DNA from 2 places in the Brevundimonas sp. ZS04 genome. Region 2 is predicted to be linked to the other one. Evidence: predicted binding sites of a transcription regulator. Region 2 holds the regulator's gene; the other holds the start of a gene.
The links. Region 2 encodes LexA, which represses DNA repair genes until DNA is damaged. Its sites were predicted from a motif close to ATGTTCNCNANNTGTTCT; they were not measured.
Positions count from the first base shown of each region.

Region 1 (9,477 bases), on a different contig from region 2:
GCGCTCATAGCGCAGGTCGTCGACGCTGAAGCGGCTGCCCGCCTGCACGCCCAGCGCCAGCATCAGATCGGTCAGTTCGACGTTGGCGCGCAACTTGTCCGCCGTGGCCGAGGCGACGTTCAGGATCTTGCCGCGCAGGGGCAGGATGGCCTGGGTCGTGCGGTCGCGCGCCTGCTTGGCCGAGCCGCCGGCCGAGTCGCCTTCGACGATGAACAGTTCGGTGCCCTCGGCGGCTTGCCGTGAGCAGTCCGACAGCTTGCCGGGCAGACGCAGCTTGCGGGTGGCGGCGGCGCGCTGGACTTCCTTGTCCTTGCGGCGACGCAGGCGGTCCTCGGCGCGGTCGATGACGAAGCCGAGCAGGGCGTTGGCCTGTTTCGGGCTTTCGGTCAGCCAGTGGTCGAAGGGGTCGCGCAGCAACTGTTCCGTCAGGCGCTGTCCCTCGGGCGAGGACAGGCGGTCCTTGGTCTGGCCCTGGAATTCCGGGTTGCGAATGAAGACCGAGATCAGGGCGCCCGCATTGGCGATGACGTCTTCGGCCGTGATCTGGGCGGCGCGCTTCTCGTTGATCAGCTCGCCATAGGCCTTCAGCCCCTTGACCAGGGCGGCGCGGAAACCCGCTTCGTGCGTGCCGCCGTCGGGGGTCGAGACGGTGTTGCAGTAGGAGGCGATGAAGCTGTCGGCGTCGCCGAAGCCGATCGGCGACCAGGTGACGGCCCATTCCAGCGCGCCGGCTTCGCCCTTGCGCTCTACACGTCCGGCGAAGACGGGGGTGACGGTCTCCAGTTCGCCCACGCGCTCGGCCAGGGCGTCGGCCAGGCCGCCGGGGAAGTGCAGCGTCGCCTGGGCGGGCGTCTGGTCGGTGATGCGCTCCGGCGCGCAGGTCCAGCGGATCTCGACGCCGCGGAACAGATAGGCCTTGGCCCGCGTCATGCGGAACAGGCGCGCGGGCTTGAAGGTCGCGCCGACGCCGAAAATCTGCTCGTCCGGCTTGAACCGGATCAGGGTGCCCTTCTTCTTCGAGGGACCGACCTGCTGGATCGGCGCCTGCACATGGCCGCGGCTGAAGGACTGGCGCCACTCGAAGCCGTCGCGCCAGACGGTGACGTCCAGGCTTTCCGACAGGGCGTTGACGACCGAAACGCCGACGCCGTGCAGGCCGCCCGAGGTCTCATAGGCCTTGCCCGAGAATTTGCCGCCCGAGTGCAGCACGGTCATGACGACTTCCAGCGCCGACTTGCCGGGGTGCTTGGGGTGGGGGTCGACCGGAATGCCGCGCCCGTCGTCGCGTACCGACAGATACCCCTCGGCGTCCAGATCGACGGTGATCAGCTTGGCGTGCTTGGCGACGGCTTCGTCCATCGCGTTGTCCAGCACTTCGGCGAACAGGTGGTGCAGGGCGCGCTCGTCCGTGCCGCCAATGTACATGCCGGGGCGTTTGCGAACGGGCTCAAGTCCCTCCAGCACCTCGATCGAGGACGCGGAATAGCCGGTGGCGGCCGCCGTCGCGGCGCTGGCGTGGGACGTCAGCTCGACCTTGGGCTGATGCACGGGGGCCGGCGCCGGCTGGGGCGCGACCGGAGGCGTCGCCGCAGCGGGTGCGGGCGCAGGGGCGGCGGGCTTGGCCGGTTCGGCGTCGTCGAGATTGGAAAACAGGTCGTCCATCAGGGCATTTTGCGGCGATTCGGGGCAGGGTCTGGTAGGCTTCGAAGAGGGCGGGGGCAAGGCCCGCGTCAGTTCGGCGGATCAGGGATCAGGGCGCTCGGTCCGGGATCAGATTACGCGCCATCAGCGCCATGAACAGGGTCCACGGCAAATCCTGGTGCCTCATCAGCACGCTTTCCGACAGGCTCAGCAGCAGGAAGGCCGCCAGCCAGGCCAGGCTCCAGTATCCCTCGCGCCGTCCCAGGCCGGTCAGGCGGATCAGAACGGCCGCCGAGGTCACGGCGACGACGGCGCCGACCAGGCCGACGCCCGCCCAGCCCAACTCAGCGCGCAGGTCCAGCCAGCCTTGGTGGGCCGACGGCACGCGCCAGCCTGTCTCATGCCGGATCCACTCCATCGGCTCCGAGTCCGGCAGCCAGAAGGCGCTGTAGCCATAGCCCAGCCAGGGCCTGCGCTCGGTCATGCGGGCGATGGCGTCCCAGATTTCGGTGCGGCCGGTCAGGCTGGGATCCTTGCCGAACAGGGCCAGGATTTCGACGGAGAACTCGCTCCATGCCCACAGGCCGCCGACCAGGGCCGCGCCCATGCACCATACGGCGACGACGCCGAACACCGGCCCCATGCGTCGGATCAGCCGACACAGCAGAACAAGGCCGCCGCCCAGCATGGCCATGATCAGGGCGGTCTTGGATTGCGACCCCAGCAGGGCCAGGGTGCAGACCGCCAGGGCGGCCAGCGCCAGACGGCGGTCACGCTGGTCCGTCTGCGCGGCCAGCAGGGCCGAAGCGGCGATCAGGCCGAGCGTCATGACCATGCCCAGTTGGTTCTTCTCGTACCAGACGCCCCGCCACAGGCCGGCGTTGGCCGCATGGTGGACGCCGAACCCTGGAAAGACGAAGACGGCGATCAGGCTGCATAGCCCCAACGCCAGAAACGTCGCGGTCAGCATCCGGGGCAGAGCGATCCCGCGAAAGGCCGCGCCCAGATAGACGGCGAAGATCCCGGTCAGCCCGAGGGCCAACACCCGCCGCTCGGTCACATCCGGCGCTTGGGACCACAGGCTGGACGCCAGCGCCAAGACGACCATCAGCAATAGGGGGATGAAGGCGGGCCAGGCCGCCGCCATTCGCCGCGCGCGAAACCCGACCAGCCCTAGGATCACCAGATAGATCGGCGGCCAGACCAGCCGCAGCACTGGGGTCTCTTCCTGGTTCGGCGCGAAGATCGGGCCGAGCAGGGCGCCGGACAACAGGGCCAGGATCAGGCCTGCGGCCGCCTGTTCCCACAGGGTGGGAGCGTCGGGATCATGACGTGAAGGAGCGATCGCCCCCCTCACGCCTTCTCCACGAAGGTGTCGATGACCTTCTTCTCGCCCGCCTTGTCGAAACTGACCACCAGCTTGTTGCCCTCCACCGCGCGGACCTGACCATAGCCGAACTTCTGGTGGAAGACGCGGTCGCCGCGCGACCAGCCGGACGCCGCCTTGGGATCGGCGGTGGCGATCAGGCGGCCTTCGCCCTCGATCACGGCGCGGCGGGCATAGGCGGGCTTGGGAGTCTGGGCGGCGGTATAGGTCTGGGCGCGTTTCCAGCCGGGGCTGGAATAGCTGCCGCCGAAGGAGGGGGCGTCGTCCCAGCGGCTCTTGGCCTCCTTCATGCCGGTCGAGGCGCCGTAGTAGCCGGTGTCCGACTGGGGCTCGACGTGGGCGATCGGCAGTTCATCGACGAAGCGACTGGGCAACTGAGAGGTCCAGCGGCCATAGACCATGCGGTTGGCGGCGAAGCTGATGCGCGCGTCCTGCTTGGCGCGGGTGACGCCGACGTAGGCCAGACGGCGTTCCTCCTCGAGGCCCTTCACGCCCTTCTCGTCGATGCTGCGCTGGCTGGGGAAGACGCCTTCCTCCCAGCCCGGCAGGAAGACCAGCGGGAATTCCAGCCCCTTGGCGCCGTGCAGCGTCATGATCTGCACCGAGCCGGATCCGTCGGCGTTCTCGTCGCGGCGCTCCAGATCCATGACCAGCGAAACATGCTCCAGATAGGCCTGCAGCGTCTCGAACGACTGCATCGACTGGGTCAGTTCCTTCAGGTTGTCCAAGCGCGTCTGGCCGCTGGTGCGGTCGGCCTTCTGCATGGCGGTGTATCCGCTCTCGTCCAGCAGGGTCTCCGTCACCTGCCAGTGGGGCGTGCCCATGGCCATCAGGTCGCGCCAGCGGTCCAGGTCGCGCACGAAGTTGGCCAGCGGCGTGCGGGTGCGCGCCTGAAGCTCGTCCGTCGTAATCAGGTGGCGCACCGCCCGCATGGCCGAGACGCCGTTCTCGCGCGCGATGTGCAGGATCTTCTGGACGCTGGTGTCGCCGATGCCGCGCTTGGGGACGTTGACGATGCGCTCGAACGCCAGATCGTCGTCCTCAGACTGGATCAGCCGCAGATAGGCGTGGGCGTCGCGGATTTCCGCCCGCTCGAAGAAGCGCGGCCCGCCAATGACGACATAGGGAATGGCCAGCATCAGGAAGCGTTCTTCAAACGCCCGCATCTGAAATGACGCGCGAACAAGAACGGCCATGTCCTTGTAATTCATGCCCTGCTTGCGCGCGGTTTCGATCTCGTCGGCGATTAGCCGGGCCTCGGCCTCGCCGTCCCAGACGCCGCGCACGCGCACCTTGTCGCCGCTGTCGTCCTCGGTCCACAGGGTCTTGCCCAGCCGGTCCTGATTGGCCGCGATCAGGGCCGAGGCCGCGCCGAGGATATGCTTGGTCGAGCGGTAGTTGCGCTCCAGCCGTATGACCTTGGCGCCGGGGAAGTCGCGCTCGAACCGCAGGATGTTATCCACCTCGGCCCCGCGCCAGCCATAGATCGACTGATCGTCGTCGCCGACGCAGCAGACATTGCCGGTCGAGGAGGTCAGCAGCCGCAGCCACAGATACTGGGCGACGTTGGTGTCCTGATATTCGTCCACCAGGATGTAGCGGAACCGGCGGCGATATTCCTCCGCCAGATCAGCCTGTTTCGACAGGATGGTGATGTTGTGCAGCAACAGGTCGCCGAAGTCGCAGGCGTTCAGCGTCGCCAGCCGCGCCTGATAGGCGGCGTACAGCGCCGGGCCTTTGCCGTTGGCGAAGTCCTCGCCCGGCGGCAGCTTGTCGGGCGTCCAGCCGCGGTTCTTCCAGTGGTCGATCATATGGGCCAGCGACTTGGGCGTGAACCGCTTGGTGTCGATGTTGGCCGCTTCCAGAAGCTGCTTCAGCAGCCGCTCCTGATCGTCCGTATCCAGGATGGTGAAGCTGGATTTCAGCCCGACCAGTTCCGCATGGCGACGCAGGATCTGCGCCGCGACCGAGTGGAAGGTGCCCAGCCAGCGCAGACCCTCGGACGACGGGCCGATCAGATGGCCGATCCGCTCGCGCATCTCGCGCGCGGCCTTGTTGGTGAAGGTGACGACCAGCAGCTCCCACGGCTTGGCCCGGCCGGTCGCCAGAATATGCGCCAGTCGCGTGGTCAGGACGCGCGTCTTGCCCGTGCCGGCGCCCGCCAAAACCAGCACCGGCCCTTCGGTCGTCTCCACCGCCTCGCGCTGTTCGGGGTTCAGGCCCGCCAGATAGTCGGCCGCCGGCCCTTGCGGAGTCTGGGCGCGGGCGAGGTCGGAAATGCGGGGAGCGGGCAGGTCGGTCACAGGGGCGGATACTCAGGCGGCGGGACAGGCGGGCGAGCCGCCGGAATCTAAATGGGAGAACATAAGCAGCACAGCGACCAAAGTCAGGCCTATTCGCACACGGCGCTTCCGGAACCGCGCAGTCAGAGCGTCGTTCTCGCACACGACAGGGTCAGCAAAGGGAAGGGATGCCTATGGCGGAAAACTCAAGCGGCGGCGGCAACGCCGGTCTCGCCTTCATCGTCGGCGGTTTGGTCGTGGTTGTGGCTGTCCTGGCCTGGTTCCTTCTGGGCCGAGGCGGGGCGTCGGACACCAAGAATGTCGATGTTGAGGTCAAGCTGCCTGAAGTCTCGGCGCCGGCTGCGCCGAGCGGTCCTGAGGCCGCGTCATGACCGATCCCGATATCCCGCCTGAACGCGTCGTCCATCAGACTACCGTCAACAACGCCCCGGCGCCGCGAAAGGGCGGCGGGGCGGGTTTGGCCTTCATCGTCGGGGGCCTTCTCGTCGCCGTGGCGGTGATAGCCTGGTTCGTCTTCGCCGGAGGAAGGGCGCCGGCGCCGTCAACGCCCGAATTGAACGTCGACATCAATGTGCCGACGCCGCGCCTGCCTGAGGTTCCAGACCGCCCGGCTCCGCCTGACTTGCCGCGCCCCTCTGAGCCGCCCCAGGTGGCCGCGCCCGAACCGCAGGGCGGATGAGGTCGTGAAGGTCGCCTTGAAGCGCGTCTATGAACCGCCGTCCGATGCGGATGGGACGCGCATCCTGGTCGACCGCCTCTGGCCGCGTGGTCTCAGCAAGGACAAGGCCCGCGTGGACCTATGGCTCAAGCAGATCGCGCCGACGACGGAGCTGCGGCAGTGGTTCGGCCATGATCCGGCGAAATGGACGGAGTTCCAGCACCGCTATCGCGCGGAGCTGGAAGCCAACGGCGATGTCGTATCCGAACTGAAGGCCGCGCTCGCCGATGGCCCGGCGACCCTGGTCTATGGGGCCAGGGACGAAGAGCACAACGACGCCGTCGTGCTGGCGGCCTATCTGACGGACCCCTGACCCGGCGGGCGCATTGGCGCGGGCCTATTTCAGTCGATAGCTGATCGTCGTGACGACCCGGACCTTCTTGTTCGGCGTGCTGGCTTCGTCGCCCGTGCCGTCGCGCGACAGGATCTCGAACGAGCCCTGTCCCGCCGTCTTGATCGGCCCCAGCGGCGCGCCGGAATCCTTGGCGAACTGTTCGGCGCCGCTGCGGGCGGCGGCGGTGGCCTCGGCGATCATGGCCGGGCGCACGTCGTTCAGCTTGGTGAAGATGTAGGAGGGGCCGTTGAAGTCCTGCAACACCACGCCCTGGCGCACCAGATCGTTCAGGTTGCGGGTGGTGGTCTGCACCCGGTCGACGTCCGTGGTGCGCACGATCACGGTCTGGGTCAGGATGAAGCGCGGCCCGCCGGTCTGGCTGGCGTATTCGCGCGATCGGGTGTCGGCCACGCCCAGCTGACCCAGGTCCACGGCGTCGTCGGGATAGCCCTGCGCCTTCAGAAACTGGCGCACGATGGCCAGATCGCCGTCGATGCGCGCCTGCACCTCGGACAGTACGTCGCCCGAGGTTGTGAAACGGATCGGCAGGACGGCCAGATCGGCCTTCACGTCCTTTTCCGCCAGGCCGCGTACCGTGACGGAACGGTCGCCTGCGCGGGCGTTGACCACGCCCTGACCGATCAGGGCGCCGCCGCCGATCAGGCCCACGGCCACCAGTCCGCCGAAGACGGCGGCGGGGATGAGGCGGTTCCTGTCGATGTCAGCGCTCATGAGGTCTTCTCTTCTGCGAAGCTGCGGTCGCCGCCGACCCATTGCAGGGCCAGGATGCGGCAGGCGGAGGCCAGGGGGCGGCGGCCCCGCCAGGCGTCGATGCGGATCAGCAGGCCGGACCGGCTTAACGTCAGTTCGGCCGCGATGGCGTCCAGCACGGCCCAGAACTCAGGCTCCAGCGCCACCGAGGTGGCGTGGCCGGACAGCAGCACCGATCGTTTGGCGAGGCCGCTCAAAGCTTAGCGCACGCCCACCATGACGATGTCGGCGCTGGTCGAAGCGCCGTTGGTCAGCACAGCGTAGTTGGTGTCGGTGGTGAAGCGCAGGGCGCCGGAGGCGTCGCGGATTTCAGCACGTGCGGCATAGCGGTGGCGGGCGTCGATCTTGTCGCTGGGCACCGAAAGGGTGACGGCGTAGGGCGGGGCGCGACCGTTCAGGGGCTGGCGCACCTCGGCCATGGTGCGGGACGGCGCGTCCATCAGGCTGACGTCCTCGACCTTGACCGTCAGGACATGGCCGGGCGGCAGCATGATGCGTTCGCGATAGGTGGCGGTGACCTGGACTTCAGTCATGGAGGCTTCGGGCATGGAGGAGCAGGCGGCGGCCAAGAGGACCGGGGCCAGGACGAGGGGGGCGAGGAATGAGCGCATCGGCGTCTCCTTTGTGCGCGGCTAGCTTAGCAGAACGCGCCAGCGTCACATAAGGCTGCAACAGTAGAGAGACGGCGGGGACAAAGCGGTGCTATCGGAAGTTCCCGTTTCGTTTCGACCGAGTCGCCGGCGTGTCACAGTCTGAAGCTCCCCAATCCGAAACCGCGTCGTCGCGCCTGTCTTCACCCGCTGTGTTGGCCATCGGCGGCGTCGGGGTCTGCGCCCTGATCTGGGGCACGACCTGGTACGCCATCACCTTCCAGTTGGGCGCCGTCGATCCGGTGATTTCGGTGGTGCTGCGCTTCGGCATCGCTTCGGCCTTGCTGGCCCTGATCGTCAAGGCGACGGGAGGTCGGCTGGCTCTGACGAGCGGCCAGCATCTGGCGGCGCTGGGGCAGGGGCTGTTCTCCTTCGCCATCAGCTATGCCTTCGTCTACGCCTCGGAGGAGAAGATCGCCTCGGCCGTGGTGGCGGTGATCTTCGCCGCCCTGGCCTTCCTGAACCTGATCCTGTTCCGCGTCGCCTCGGGCCAGAAGGCCGCCGCCGCCGCCTGGCTGGGCGCGGGGCTGGGCGTGGTCGGCGTCGGCGTCCTGTCGGCGGGCGAGGTGATGGGCGCAGGTCTGGGCGTCCACGCGGTCGCGGGCGTCAGCTTCGCCGTGATCGCCGTCGTCGCCTCGGCCTTCGGCAACTGGTTCGCCTGGAAGGGGCAGCAGGCGGGTTCGCAGGTGCTGCCGTCCACGGCCTGGGCCATGGCCTACGGCACGGGGACGCTGGCGCTCTACGCCCTGGTCACGGGCGTCTCCTGGTCGGTGGCGTGGAGCCCGGCCTATGTGATCTCGCTGCTGTACCTGGCGGTGTTCGGCTCGGTCATCGCCTTCGGTCTTTATTTCACCATCGCGCGGGCGAGGGGGTATGCGACGGCCAGCTATATCTCCGCCCTGACGCCGCCGATCGCCATGCTGGTGTCGGTGATGTTCGAAGGGGCGCGCTTCGGCGTGCTGGCCTTCGTCGGACTGGCTCTGGTTCTGGCCGGGCAGGTGTTTCTGATCCGCGCGCCCAAACGCTCGGCGGCCTGATCAGGCCTCGCCCGTTACGACCGGCGCGTCGGGACGCGCTCCCCATTCCGCCCACGATCCGTCATAGAGGCGCGACGGCCGCCCCAGCACGGCCAGCCCCAGCGTCAGGACCGCCGCTGTCACTCCGGAGCCGCAACTGGTGATGACGGGCCGCTCCAGATCGACGCCCGCGGCGCGGAAGGCGTCGTCCAGCGCCTGAGCCTGCTTCAGCGTCCCGTCCACATTCAGCAGGCTGGAGAAGGGCAGGTTCAGCGCCCCCGGCATATGGCCGGCTCGCACGCCGGGGCGCGGCTCGGCGGCTTCCCCTCGGAAACGCGCAGCCCCGCGTGCATCGACCACCTGAAGACCGTCCGCCAGCGCGGCGCTCACCTGATCAAAGTCCGTCACGGCGTCGGCGTCGAACCGCGCCTCGAATTTCGCAGGGACGGGAGCCTTGGCCGCGCCGCCTTGCAGAGGCCGCCCCTCGGCTCTCCATTTGGGCAGGCCGCCGTCCAGCACGCGCACGCGCCTGGCCCCCATCGTCCGCAGCGTCCACCAGACCCGCGCCGCCGAGAACAGCCCTTGCGCGTCATAGACCACGATGTCGTCGCTCTCCGCGACGCCCAGCGCGCCCATCGTATCGGCGAAGATGTCCGG
Region 1 covers NZ_MTHE01000001.1:437,015-446,491, reverse strand. Annotated here, with positions in the region: gene BJP32_RS02150 (DNA topoisomerase IV subunit B) at 1-1,662, opposite strand, end outside; gene BJP32_RS02145 (O-antigen ligase) at 1,751-2,998, opposite strand; gene BJP32_RS02140 (ATP-dependent helicase) at 2,995-5,331, opposite strand; gene BJP32_RS02135 (hypothetical protein) at 5,505-5,702, shown strand; gene BJP32_RS17465 (hypothetical protein) at 5,699-6,010, shown strand; gene BJP32_RS02125 (DUF488 domain-containing protein) at 6,015-6,362, shown strand; gene BJP32_RS02120 (SIMPL domain-containing protein) at 6,387-7,115, opposite strand; gene BJP32_RS02115 (ribbon-helix-helix domain-containing protein) at 7,112-7,351, opposite strand; gene BJP32_RS02110 (YbaY family lipoprotein) at 7,355-7,765, opposite strand; gene BJP32_RS02105 (DMT family transporter) at 7,897-8,841, shown strand; gene sseA (3-mercaptopyruvate sulfurtransferase) at 8,842-9,477, opposite strand, start outside.
Region 1: a site for LexA is predicted at 5,388-5,405, ahead of BJP32_RS02140 (ATP-dependent helicase). Genes of this name have one in related genera too.

Region 2 (9,477 bases):
TTCATCGCTCGCAAGGTGTCGGCCACCTCTTCATCCAGGCCGGGGAACAGCCTCAGTTCGCTTTCCTGGACGTCGATATGGCTCGCGCTCATGCGGTGGACCTTCTGCCTGTCGTTCTTCACGTTAACGCTAAAGCTCCGGCTTTGGATGCGACGGGCCCGGTTAATCTTCACCGTGCTTTTCGGCCCCTACCGCTTGCAACCGTCACGCTCAAGAGGCCGCTGCTTTCCAGTCGCCCGCCGCCGCTTTTCATCTGCCGTTCAGGTTGATCTCCCTACGGCCGGTCTTGCATTCGCCTCAAATTCGAGAAACTTGGGGCATGCGGGCGTGGACCCTGATAGGAGGGTCGCCTTCAATCCTTGCGCGTGCGACCACGAGGGGTTTCTTACGAATGCGTATCTTGCTCGCGAGCGCTGTTGCGATCGCTCCTCTGCTGGTCGCTTCCGGCGTTCAGGCTGAACAGGTCATCTCCAACGGGCGGACGACGCCCATCAGCACCGCGACCGCCAACAACGGCGCTCCCGACGACGTTCGGCTCGCCAACGGCGGTTCGATCACCGTGACCTCGGGCGCCGCCGTGACGCTGAATTCCAGCAATGACGTGAAGCTGGACGCCGGCTCTAAGATCGACATGCTCAAGTCCGCCGACGGCGCCACGGGCGTCCTGGTCAACGGCGGCAATACCGGCGACGTCACCATCGGCGGCGCCATCAACATCACCGACTCCATCGAGGAGTATAAGGACGACGACAAGGACGGCGACCTGGACGGCCCGTTCGCCGACGGCACGAACCGTCACGGCGTCCGCGTCACGGGCTCGGCTCCGCTGGTCGGAAACATCCGCATCGAATCGTCCGGCTCGATCAAGGTCGAGGGCAACAATTCGTCGGGCCTGACCGTCGAGGCCCCGCTGACCGGCAACCTCTTCAGCCAGGGCCAGATCAGCGTCGTCGGCAATGACACCTACGGCATCCATACGACCGGCGACATCACGGGCGACGTCACCCTCCTGGGCAGCGTCGCCGCCGTCGGCGAAAACGCGGTCGGCGTCGCCATCGACGGCGCCGTCGACGGCGCGGTCAAGATTCAAGGGGCCGTCACCAGCACCGGCTATCGCTACACCACGGCGCCCCCATCTAAGCCGACCACGGGCCAACCCCGTGAAGGCGCGACCTATCTCGAGAACCTGGACGCCGACGACCTGCTGCAAGGCGGCCCGGCTGTCCGCATCGCGGGCGACGTCGCCAAGGGCGTTCTGTTCGACACTGCGCCGTCCTATGGGGCCGGCGGAATCGAGGGAGACGACGACGGCGACGGCGTCAAGAACGGCGACGAGGACGACGACGGCGACGGCAAGAAGAACCGCGAGGACGACGACCGCGACGGGGACGGCATTCCAGACGCTCAGGAAACGACGGCCTCCATCCGCTCCTTCGGCGGCGCGCCGGCGTTGCTGGTAGGCTCGACCGACAAGGCCATCACACTGGGCGCGGTCGGAACCGGCGACAACGCCTATGCGCTGATCAACCGCGGCGCCATCGAGGCCGCCGGCGTTTACAAGAACATCGACGCCGCCGCCGTCCAGATCGGCGGCACGGGCCAGACGGTCAGCCTGGCCGGCGGCCTGAAGAACCAGGGCACGATCACCGCCACGGCGAACACCGGCGACAGCACCGGCGTGCTGGTCGGCGCGGGCGCGACGGTCCCCAGCATCTTCAACTCCGGCACGATTCAGAGCGTCTCGGCGGGTTCCGAAGCCAATGTGGCCGCGGGCGTGCTGATCACTCAAGGCGCCAACGTCTCTTCGCTCAGCAACTCCGGCACCCTGTCGGCGGGCGTGAACGGCTCCAAGAGCGACGCCGTCGCCGTGCGCGATCAATCCGGCACGCTGACTTCGATCAACAACACCGGCAGGATCCTGGCGGTCGTCAGCCCTGAAAAGGACGTGGCCCAGACCGGGTCAGCCATCGCCGTGGACGTCAGCGCCAACAGCACGGGCGTCACCCTGGTGCAGGACGGCGTGGTCATTCCCGACCACAAGCTGCCGGACGCCGACAAGGACGGCGTGCCCGACGCCAATGAACCCGCCATCCGCGGCGACATCCGCCTGGGTTCGGGCGCTGATGTGCTGGACATCCGCAACGGCACGGTGACCGGCGACATCTCCTTCGGAACCGGCGCCGACCGCCTGTCCATCAGCGGCGGCGCCGTGGTGACCGGCAAGCTGTCCAACGGCGACGGCCAACTGGACATCGACGTCTCCAAGGGCACGCTGGATGCGCGTCATACGGGTCAGCTTCAGGTCAGCGACCTGAACGTCGGCGCCGACGGCAATCTGATCGTCACCCTGGACCCCGCCAACAACGCCAACGGCGGCTTCAAGGTCAGCGGCAGCGCCGACCTGGCCGATGGCGCGGGTCTGGGCGTTCGCTTCAACTCCCTGATCCAGGATCCGACGTCCTTCACCATCATCGAGGCGGGCGACCTGAACGTCGGCGCCATCGACCAGGACGCGCTTCAGTCCAACTCGCCCTACGCCTTCGTGGTCAAGGCCAACGTCGACGACGCCGCCGGCAAGCTGACGGTCGACGCCCGTCGCCGCACGGCGGAAGAAGCCGGCATGATCAAGGCCGAGGCCGCCGCCTATGACGTGCTCTACGCCGGCCTGGCCGATAATGAGCTGATCCGCGCGGCCATGCTGAACCAGACGGACCGCGACGGCTTCTTCAACATCTATCAGCAGCTGCTGCCTGACCACTCTGGCGGTCCGCTGCTGTCGCTGGCCAGCGGCGTCGACGCCGTGACCCGCGCCCTGACCGGCCGCAACGCCGCCGCGACGCCGGGCGAAACCAGCGCCTGGGTGCAGGAGATCAACTTCTACGCCGACAAGGACAAGACCGACACCTACGGCTTCCGTTCGGAAGGCTTCGGCCTGGCGGGCGGCGTCGAGCGCGGCACCGACATGGGCGCTTTCGGCCTGACGGCGGCCTTCACCTCGTCGGATCTGGAAGACCCCGAAGCGGCGGCTGAAGAAGTCTTGTCGGCCAACCTGCTGGAGCTGGGCCTCTACTGGCGCGCTCAAGGCCAGTACTGGACGACCTGGGCGCGCGCGGCCGGCGGCTACGCCTCCTTCAGCGCCACGCGCAAACTGGTCGCCGACGGCATCAATCTGAAGAACGAGTCCGACTGGCACGGCCTGACCTTGGCCGCCGCCGGGGGCGCGTCGTACGAGCGTCACTTCGGCCGCCTGAACATCCGCCCCGAGGCCTATGTCGAATACTTCTCGCTGAGCGAGGACGCTCGTACCGAAAAGGGCGGCGGCGACGGCTTCGATCTGAAGATCGACGAACGCGACGGCCACATCTTCTCGGGCGTGGCTGCGGTGAACATCGGCTACGGCTTCGGCAAGGACGGCTGGATCCGCCCCGAGGTCCGTCTGGGCTGGCGTCAGAACTTCTCGGTCGACGCCGGGACCACCATCGCCCGCCTGGCTTCGGGCGGCGACGCCTTCACCCTGACGCCCGCCAGCATCGAGGGCGGCGGTCCGATCCTAGGCTTCCGTCTGAACGTCGGCAACGATCTGGGCATGCTGGCCGTCACCGGCGACGCCGAACTGCTGGAAGACTACGTCCGCTACACCCTGCTGCTGCGGGCCAGCTTCAAGTTCTGACTTTTCTTCGGAACGCGAATGAAAAAGGGCCGCCGGATTCGTTCCGGCGGCCCTTTCCCTATCTTGCCGCCCCCTCGCGCCTTTCTATGATCCCTCCAAACCAGAGGGGGTTTCATATGAACAAGTTCGCCTGGGCGGCCTGCGCCCTGATCCTCAGCGCCCACGCGCCCGCGATGGCGCAAACCGCCGTCCAGGCGGCCGCCGCGCCCAGCCTGCCGACCGCCGACCGCGGCCTGTTCACCGCGCAAGACCTGTTCGGCATGGAGGTCGCCTCCGACGCCCAGATCAGTCCAGACGGCGGACAGATCGCCTATGTCCGCCAGACGGCCGACATCATGACCGACCGGATGCGCCCGACCATCTGGCTGATCGACGTGAAGACCGGCCGTCATTCGCCCCTGATCGCCTCGGCCGGTTCGCATCGCCAGCCGCGCTGGTCGCCGGATGGTACGCGCCTGTCCTACATCTCCAGCGCCGAGGGCGGCGCGCCCCAGTTGTTCGTGCGCTGGATGGCGTCGGGTGAATCGGTCCGCGTCACCAACCTGCCCAACACCCCGTCCAGCGTCAGTTGGTCGCCCAACGGCGAGCAGTTGGCCTATTCCGTCCTGGTCCCTGGCGAAAAGCCCAAGATCGGCTCGCCCCTGGCCAAGCCCGAGGGCGCCCAGTGGGCGCCGCCGCTGGAGATCATCGACAGCGTCTCCTACCGCTCCGACGGCCAGGGCTATCTGAAACCGGGCTTCCGCCACGTCTTCGTCGTCGGATCGCAGGGCGGCGGCGCGCGCCAGTTGACGCACGGCGACTTCCACCACGGCGGCGGCCTGTCCTGGTCGGCCGATTCCCGCACCCTCTACCTCAGCGCCAACCGTCGCCCAGATTGGCAGCGCGAAGCCGCCGACAGCGAAGTCTTCGCCCTGGATGTTCAGACCGGCGGCCTGACCGCCCTGACCAGCCGCGCGGGGCCGGACAACGCCCCCGTCGCCTCGCCCGACGGCCGCCGCATCGCCTACCTGGGTTATGACGACAAGCGGATGGGCTATCACAACACCCGCCTCTATGTGATGGACGCCGACGGCTCGAACAGCCGCGCCCTGACCGAGAGCCTCGACCGCTCGGTCCAGTCTCCGGTGTGGAGCCGCGACGGCCGCTCGGTCTATGTCGCCTATGACGATCAGGGCCGCACCAAGGTCGCCCGCGTGTCGCTGGACGGCGCCGTCACCACCCTGATCGAGGATCTGACCGGCGACGACTTCGGCCGCCCCTACACCGGCGGCGGCTTCACCGTGGCCGACGACGGGGCCATCGCCTATACGCGCGGCACGCCTGCGCGTCCGGCCGACGTCCACGTCCTGAAGGGCGGCCGCAGCACCCAGCTGACCCGCCTGAACGCCGACTTCCTCAGCGCCCGCCGGCTGGGCGAGGTGCGCCGCATCCAAGTCGCCTCCTCCCACGATCAGCGCGCGGTCGAAAGCTGGCTGACCCTGCCGGCCGACTATGTCGAGGGCCAGCGCTATCCGCTGGTGCTGGAGATCCACGGCGGCCCCTTCGCCGCCTACGGCCCACACTTCGCCACCGACAACCAGCTGTTCGCCGCTGCGGGCTATGCGGTGCTGTCGGTCAACCCGCGCGGCTCGACCTCCTATGGGGACGAGTTCGCCAACCTGATCCACCACAACTATCCGTCGAACGACTATGACGACCTGATCAGCAGCGTCGACGCCGTCATCGCTCAGGGGATCGCTGACCCGAACAAGCTGTTCGTCACAGGCGGTTCGGGCGGCGGCGTGCTGACTAGTTGGATCGTGGGCAAGACCGACCGCTTCAAGGCCGCCGTCGTCCAGAAGCCGGTCATCGACTGGGCCAGCTTCGTGTTGACGGCCGACAACCCGGCCTTCTTCGCCCGCTACTGGTTCGGCGAATATCCGTGGGAGAACCCGGAAGCCTACTGGCGCCGGTCGCCGCTGTCGCTGGTCGGCAACGTCAAGACTCCGACCATGGTCGTCGTCGGCGACGAGGACTATCGCACACCCGTCAGCGAGTCGGAGCAGTACTACACCGCCCTGCAGCTGCGCGGCGTGCCAACGGCCCTGGTGAAGATCCCCGGCGTCGGCCACAGCCTGGCCGTCCGCCCGTCCCAGAACGCCGCCCGCATGAACGCCATGATCGAATGGTTCGCGCGCTACAAGGACGGCGCACCGGCCGCTCCGGCGCAATAAGACCCGGCCCCGCGCCCGTCATGCGGCGGGCGCGGGGGTTCAGCGTGGCGTTAGTTGACTTTTAACCAGAACACTTACAGAACATCATCAACGGTTCACGCCTTGTTCTGGATTCTGCGCCATGCTCACGAAGAAACAGCACGAACTCCTGATGTTCATTCATGAGCGCATCCGGGAGACGGGCGTTTCGCCGTCCTTCGACGAGATGAAGGAGGCGCTGGACCTGGCGTCCAAGTCCGGCATCCACCGCCTGATCACGGCGCTGGAGGAACGCGGCTTCATCCGCCGCCTGGCCCACCGCGCCCGCGCGCTGGAGGTGGTGAAGCTGCCGGAGCAGGCCACGACCGCCGCCCCGGCCAAGGGCCGCGCGCCCTTCAAGCCCGACGTGATCCAGGGCGGCGGCCTGAACCCTCGCCCCGCCGTCGCCGAGGCCGCCAACGATGTGCGCGACCTGCCCCTGCTGGGCAAGATCGCCGCCGGCACCCCCATCGCCGCGATCCAGCACGAACGCGAGCGCCTGCCCGTCCCCGAAGCCATGCTGGGCGCGGGCGAGCACTACCTGCTCGAAATCGAGGGCGACTCCATGATCGAGGCCGGCATCCTCGACGGCGACACGGTCATCATCAAGCGGGTGGAGAACGCCTCTTCCGGCGAGATCGTCGTCGCCCTGGTCGAGGGCGAGGAAGCCACGCTGAAACGCCTGCGCAAGAAGGGCCAGTCCATCGCGCTGGAGCCCGCCAACAGCGCCTATGAGACCCGCATCTTCGGCCCCGATCAGGTCGAGGTTCAAGGCAAGCTGGTCGGCCTGCTGCGCCGCTATCACTGAGGCCCCCATCCTCGCTCGTCCCGGCGGACGCCGGAATCCAGTGCTTTGGCTTCAAGCGGGTCGTCTGGAAGTTTGCCTTTAATCTAGCCTCCTCTGGCCAACGACAGCACGTGCGGCTCTGACTGGATCCCGGCGTCCGCCGGGATGAGCGGCTAGAGGTGAGCCCCGCTCCACGGCCGCCGTCCCCGCACTTCCGCCGCCCACAGGGCGCGCCAGCCGCCCGCCTCATCCCGCCACAGCTCCACCGAGCCGCCGCGCGCATGATCCGCACCGTCCAGCACCAGCCGCCCCTCGCATGACGACGGCAGGACCGCGACCACGGCCCGTACGCTGACCACCCCGGCGCTGCGGCACATCTGATCCATCTGCGCCTCGCTAGGCGACGCCTTGCCCCACCACAGCGCCAGCACGCCTTCCTCGTCCTGCGGCGCGCAGAAGGAGCGTTTGCAGGTCCAGCCTTCGCCCGGTCGCACCACCGCTTCCAGCCCCCGCCGCCGGGACCACAGGTCGCTGGCGAACTGGCGCACCGCGGGCCGCATCACGACCGCCTGCTCCCCCTGCCGATAAGCCGCATTCGCTCCGCCGTCGCCGATCCAGACGTCCGGCGGCGCCGGGCGCGGCCAGATCAGCACCGCCGCCGCGAACGGCAGGCCCAGCCAGCGCCACCGTCCGCGCCACAGGCACATGAACAGTATGCCCAGGAAGGCGACCGGCAGAGCCGCCGCCGGGGCGCTGGGGATCGCCTGAACCGCGCCGGGCAGACCAGCCGCCCAATGGCCGATCGCCAGCATGACATCCACCGACTTGCCCGCCAGCCACAGGAAGGGCGCGCCCAGGCCCAGCGGCTCCAGCGCCGCGCCCAGCGCAAGCGCGGGCATCATGATGAAGTCCGCCAGCGGCGCCGTCGCCAGATTCGCGACCAGTCCATAGACGGCCGTGCGGTTGAAATGCTGCATGGCGAACGGCCCCGTCGCCATGCCTGCCACCAGGCTGGCGGCGCAGGCGGCCAGCAGCCAACTGCCGAACCTCTGCACCGCGACGATGGGCCAGGGCGCGGCGAACTCTCGGATGCGGCGCGGCCAGACCTCGACCAGCGCCACCAGGGCCGCCGTCGCTGCGAAGGACATCTGGAACCCCGGCGTCACCACGGCCTCGGGCCGCAGCAACAGCACGACGAAGGCCGCCGCCGCCAGCGCCCGCATCGTCACCGCCTGCCGGTCCGCCAATACGGCCAGAAAGGCGATGGAGGCCGTCACCGCCGCCCGCTCGGCCGGCGGCGGCGAACCCGAAATGACCAGATAGGTTCCGACCGCGATCAGACCCGCGATCGCCGCGACCTTCTTGCCCGACACGCGCAGCGCCAGCCACGGCCAGGCCGCGACCAGCAGGCGCGCCGCGAAGAAGACAAAGCCCCCCACGACCGCCATGTGCAGGCCCGAGATCGACAGGATGTGCGCCAGTCCCGAATCCCGCATGGCGTCCAGATCCGGGCTCTGGATCCAGGTCTCGTGCCCCGTGGTCATGGCCGCCGCCACCCCGCCGGTCCGCTCGCCCAGGCGCGCCACGATCCGCTCGGCCAGGGCGTAGCGCACGGCGTTGATCTTCATCGCCATCCGCACCCGCCAAGGCGGCGGCGCCAAATCGGCGGTGCGCGTCGGCCCCAAGGCGAACAGCGTCCCGCCCATGCCCTGAAAATAGGCGTTGCGGCCGAAGTCATAGGCGCCGGGGCTAGCGGGGGGCGGCGGCGGATTCAGGATGCCGAAGACGCGGATGGCCGCGCCGGGCGGCGGCGGCGTCCCCTTCACCGTGACCCGCAATCGCTCGGGCGTCGCCTCAGGCGCCAGTCCGCGCACCTTCACCGGCGCCACGACGACGCGGGCGCCGTTCTGGCCCGGCGAGTCCACATCCATGACCCAGCCTTCAAGCTGCGTAGGCTTCATGTCCGCAGGCGCGATCGGGGCCGCCACGGCCACAGCCCTCAGCTTGGCGACCGCCAACCCGCCGCCGAAGCAGGCCAGCATCAACAGAAGCAAAGTCCCCCAACGCGGCAAGCCCCGCGCCCGCCCGACGATCCACATACAGAGCAGCACGAAGGCCGCCGCCGCCAGCGGCCACGTCGCCGGCTCGTCTTTCAGCACGAAATAGGCGGCGCACCCTGCGCCGAAACAGACGGACGACCACAAGGGCCAGCGATCCGCCTGCGCCCGCACGTCATCGCAAAGACTGTCAATTAACCGGGCCACAAGGGTTCGCTTCCCCACGGGCGGGCGTATAAGACCCTGCCCTATGGACCCTGCCTCTATGACCTCCCCTTCCTCGACCGTCGTCACCCGCTTCGCCCCCTCGCCCACAGGCTACCTGCATATCGGCGGGGCGAGAACTGCGTTATTCAACTGGCTGTACGCCAAGGGACGCGGCGGCAAATTCCTGATCCGCATCGAGGACACCGACCGCGAGCGTTCGACCGACGAGGCGGTGAAGGCCATCTTCGACGGCCTGTCCTGGCTCGAACTGTTCGGCGATGAAGAGCCGGTCTTCCAGTTCGCTCGCGCCGACCGTCACCGCGACGTGGTCAATGAACTGCTGGCGACCGGCCACGCCTATCGCGACTTCCTGACTGCCGACGAGACCACGGCCCTGCGCGACCAGGCCAAGGCTGAAGGCCGCGACTTCGTCTCGCCCTGGCGCGACCGGGAGCCGAGCGTCGACGATCTGACCAAGCCGCACACGGTGCGCTTCCGCCGTCCGCTGGATCAGGCCGTCGCGGT
Region 2 covers NZ_MTHE01000003.1:221,725-231,201, forward strand. Annotated here, with positions in the region: gene BJP32_RS05855 (glycosyltransferase) at 1-92, opposite strand, end outside; gene BJP32_RS05860 (autotransporter domain-containing protein) at 392-3,670, shown strand; gene BJP32_RS05865 (S9 family peptidase) at 3,787-5,883, shown strand; gene lexA (transcriptional repressor LexA) at 6,005-6,709, shown strand; gene BJP32_RS05875 (ComEC/Rec2 family competence protein) at 6,862-8,892, opposite strand; gene gltX (glutamate--tRNA ligase) at 9,011-9,477, shown strand, end outside.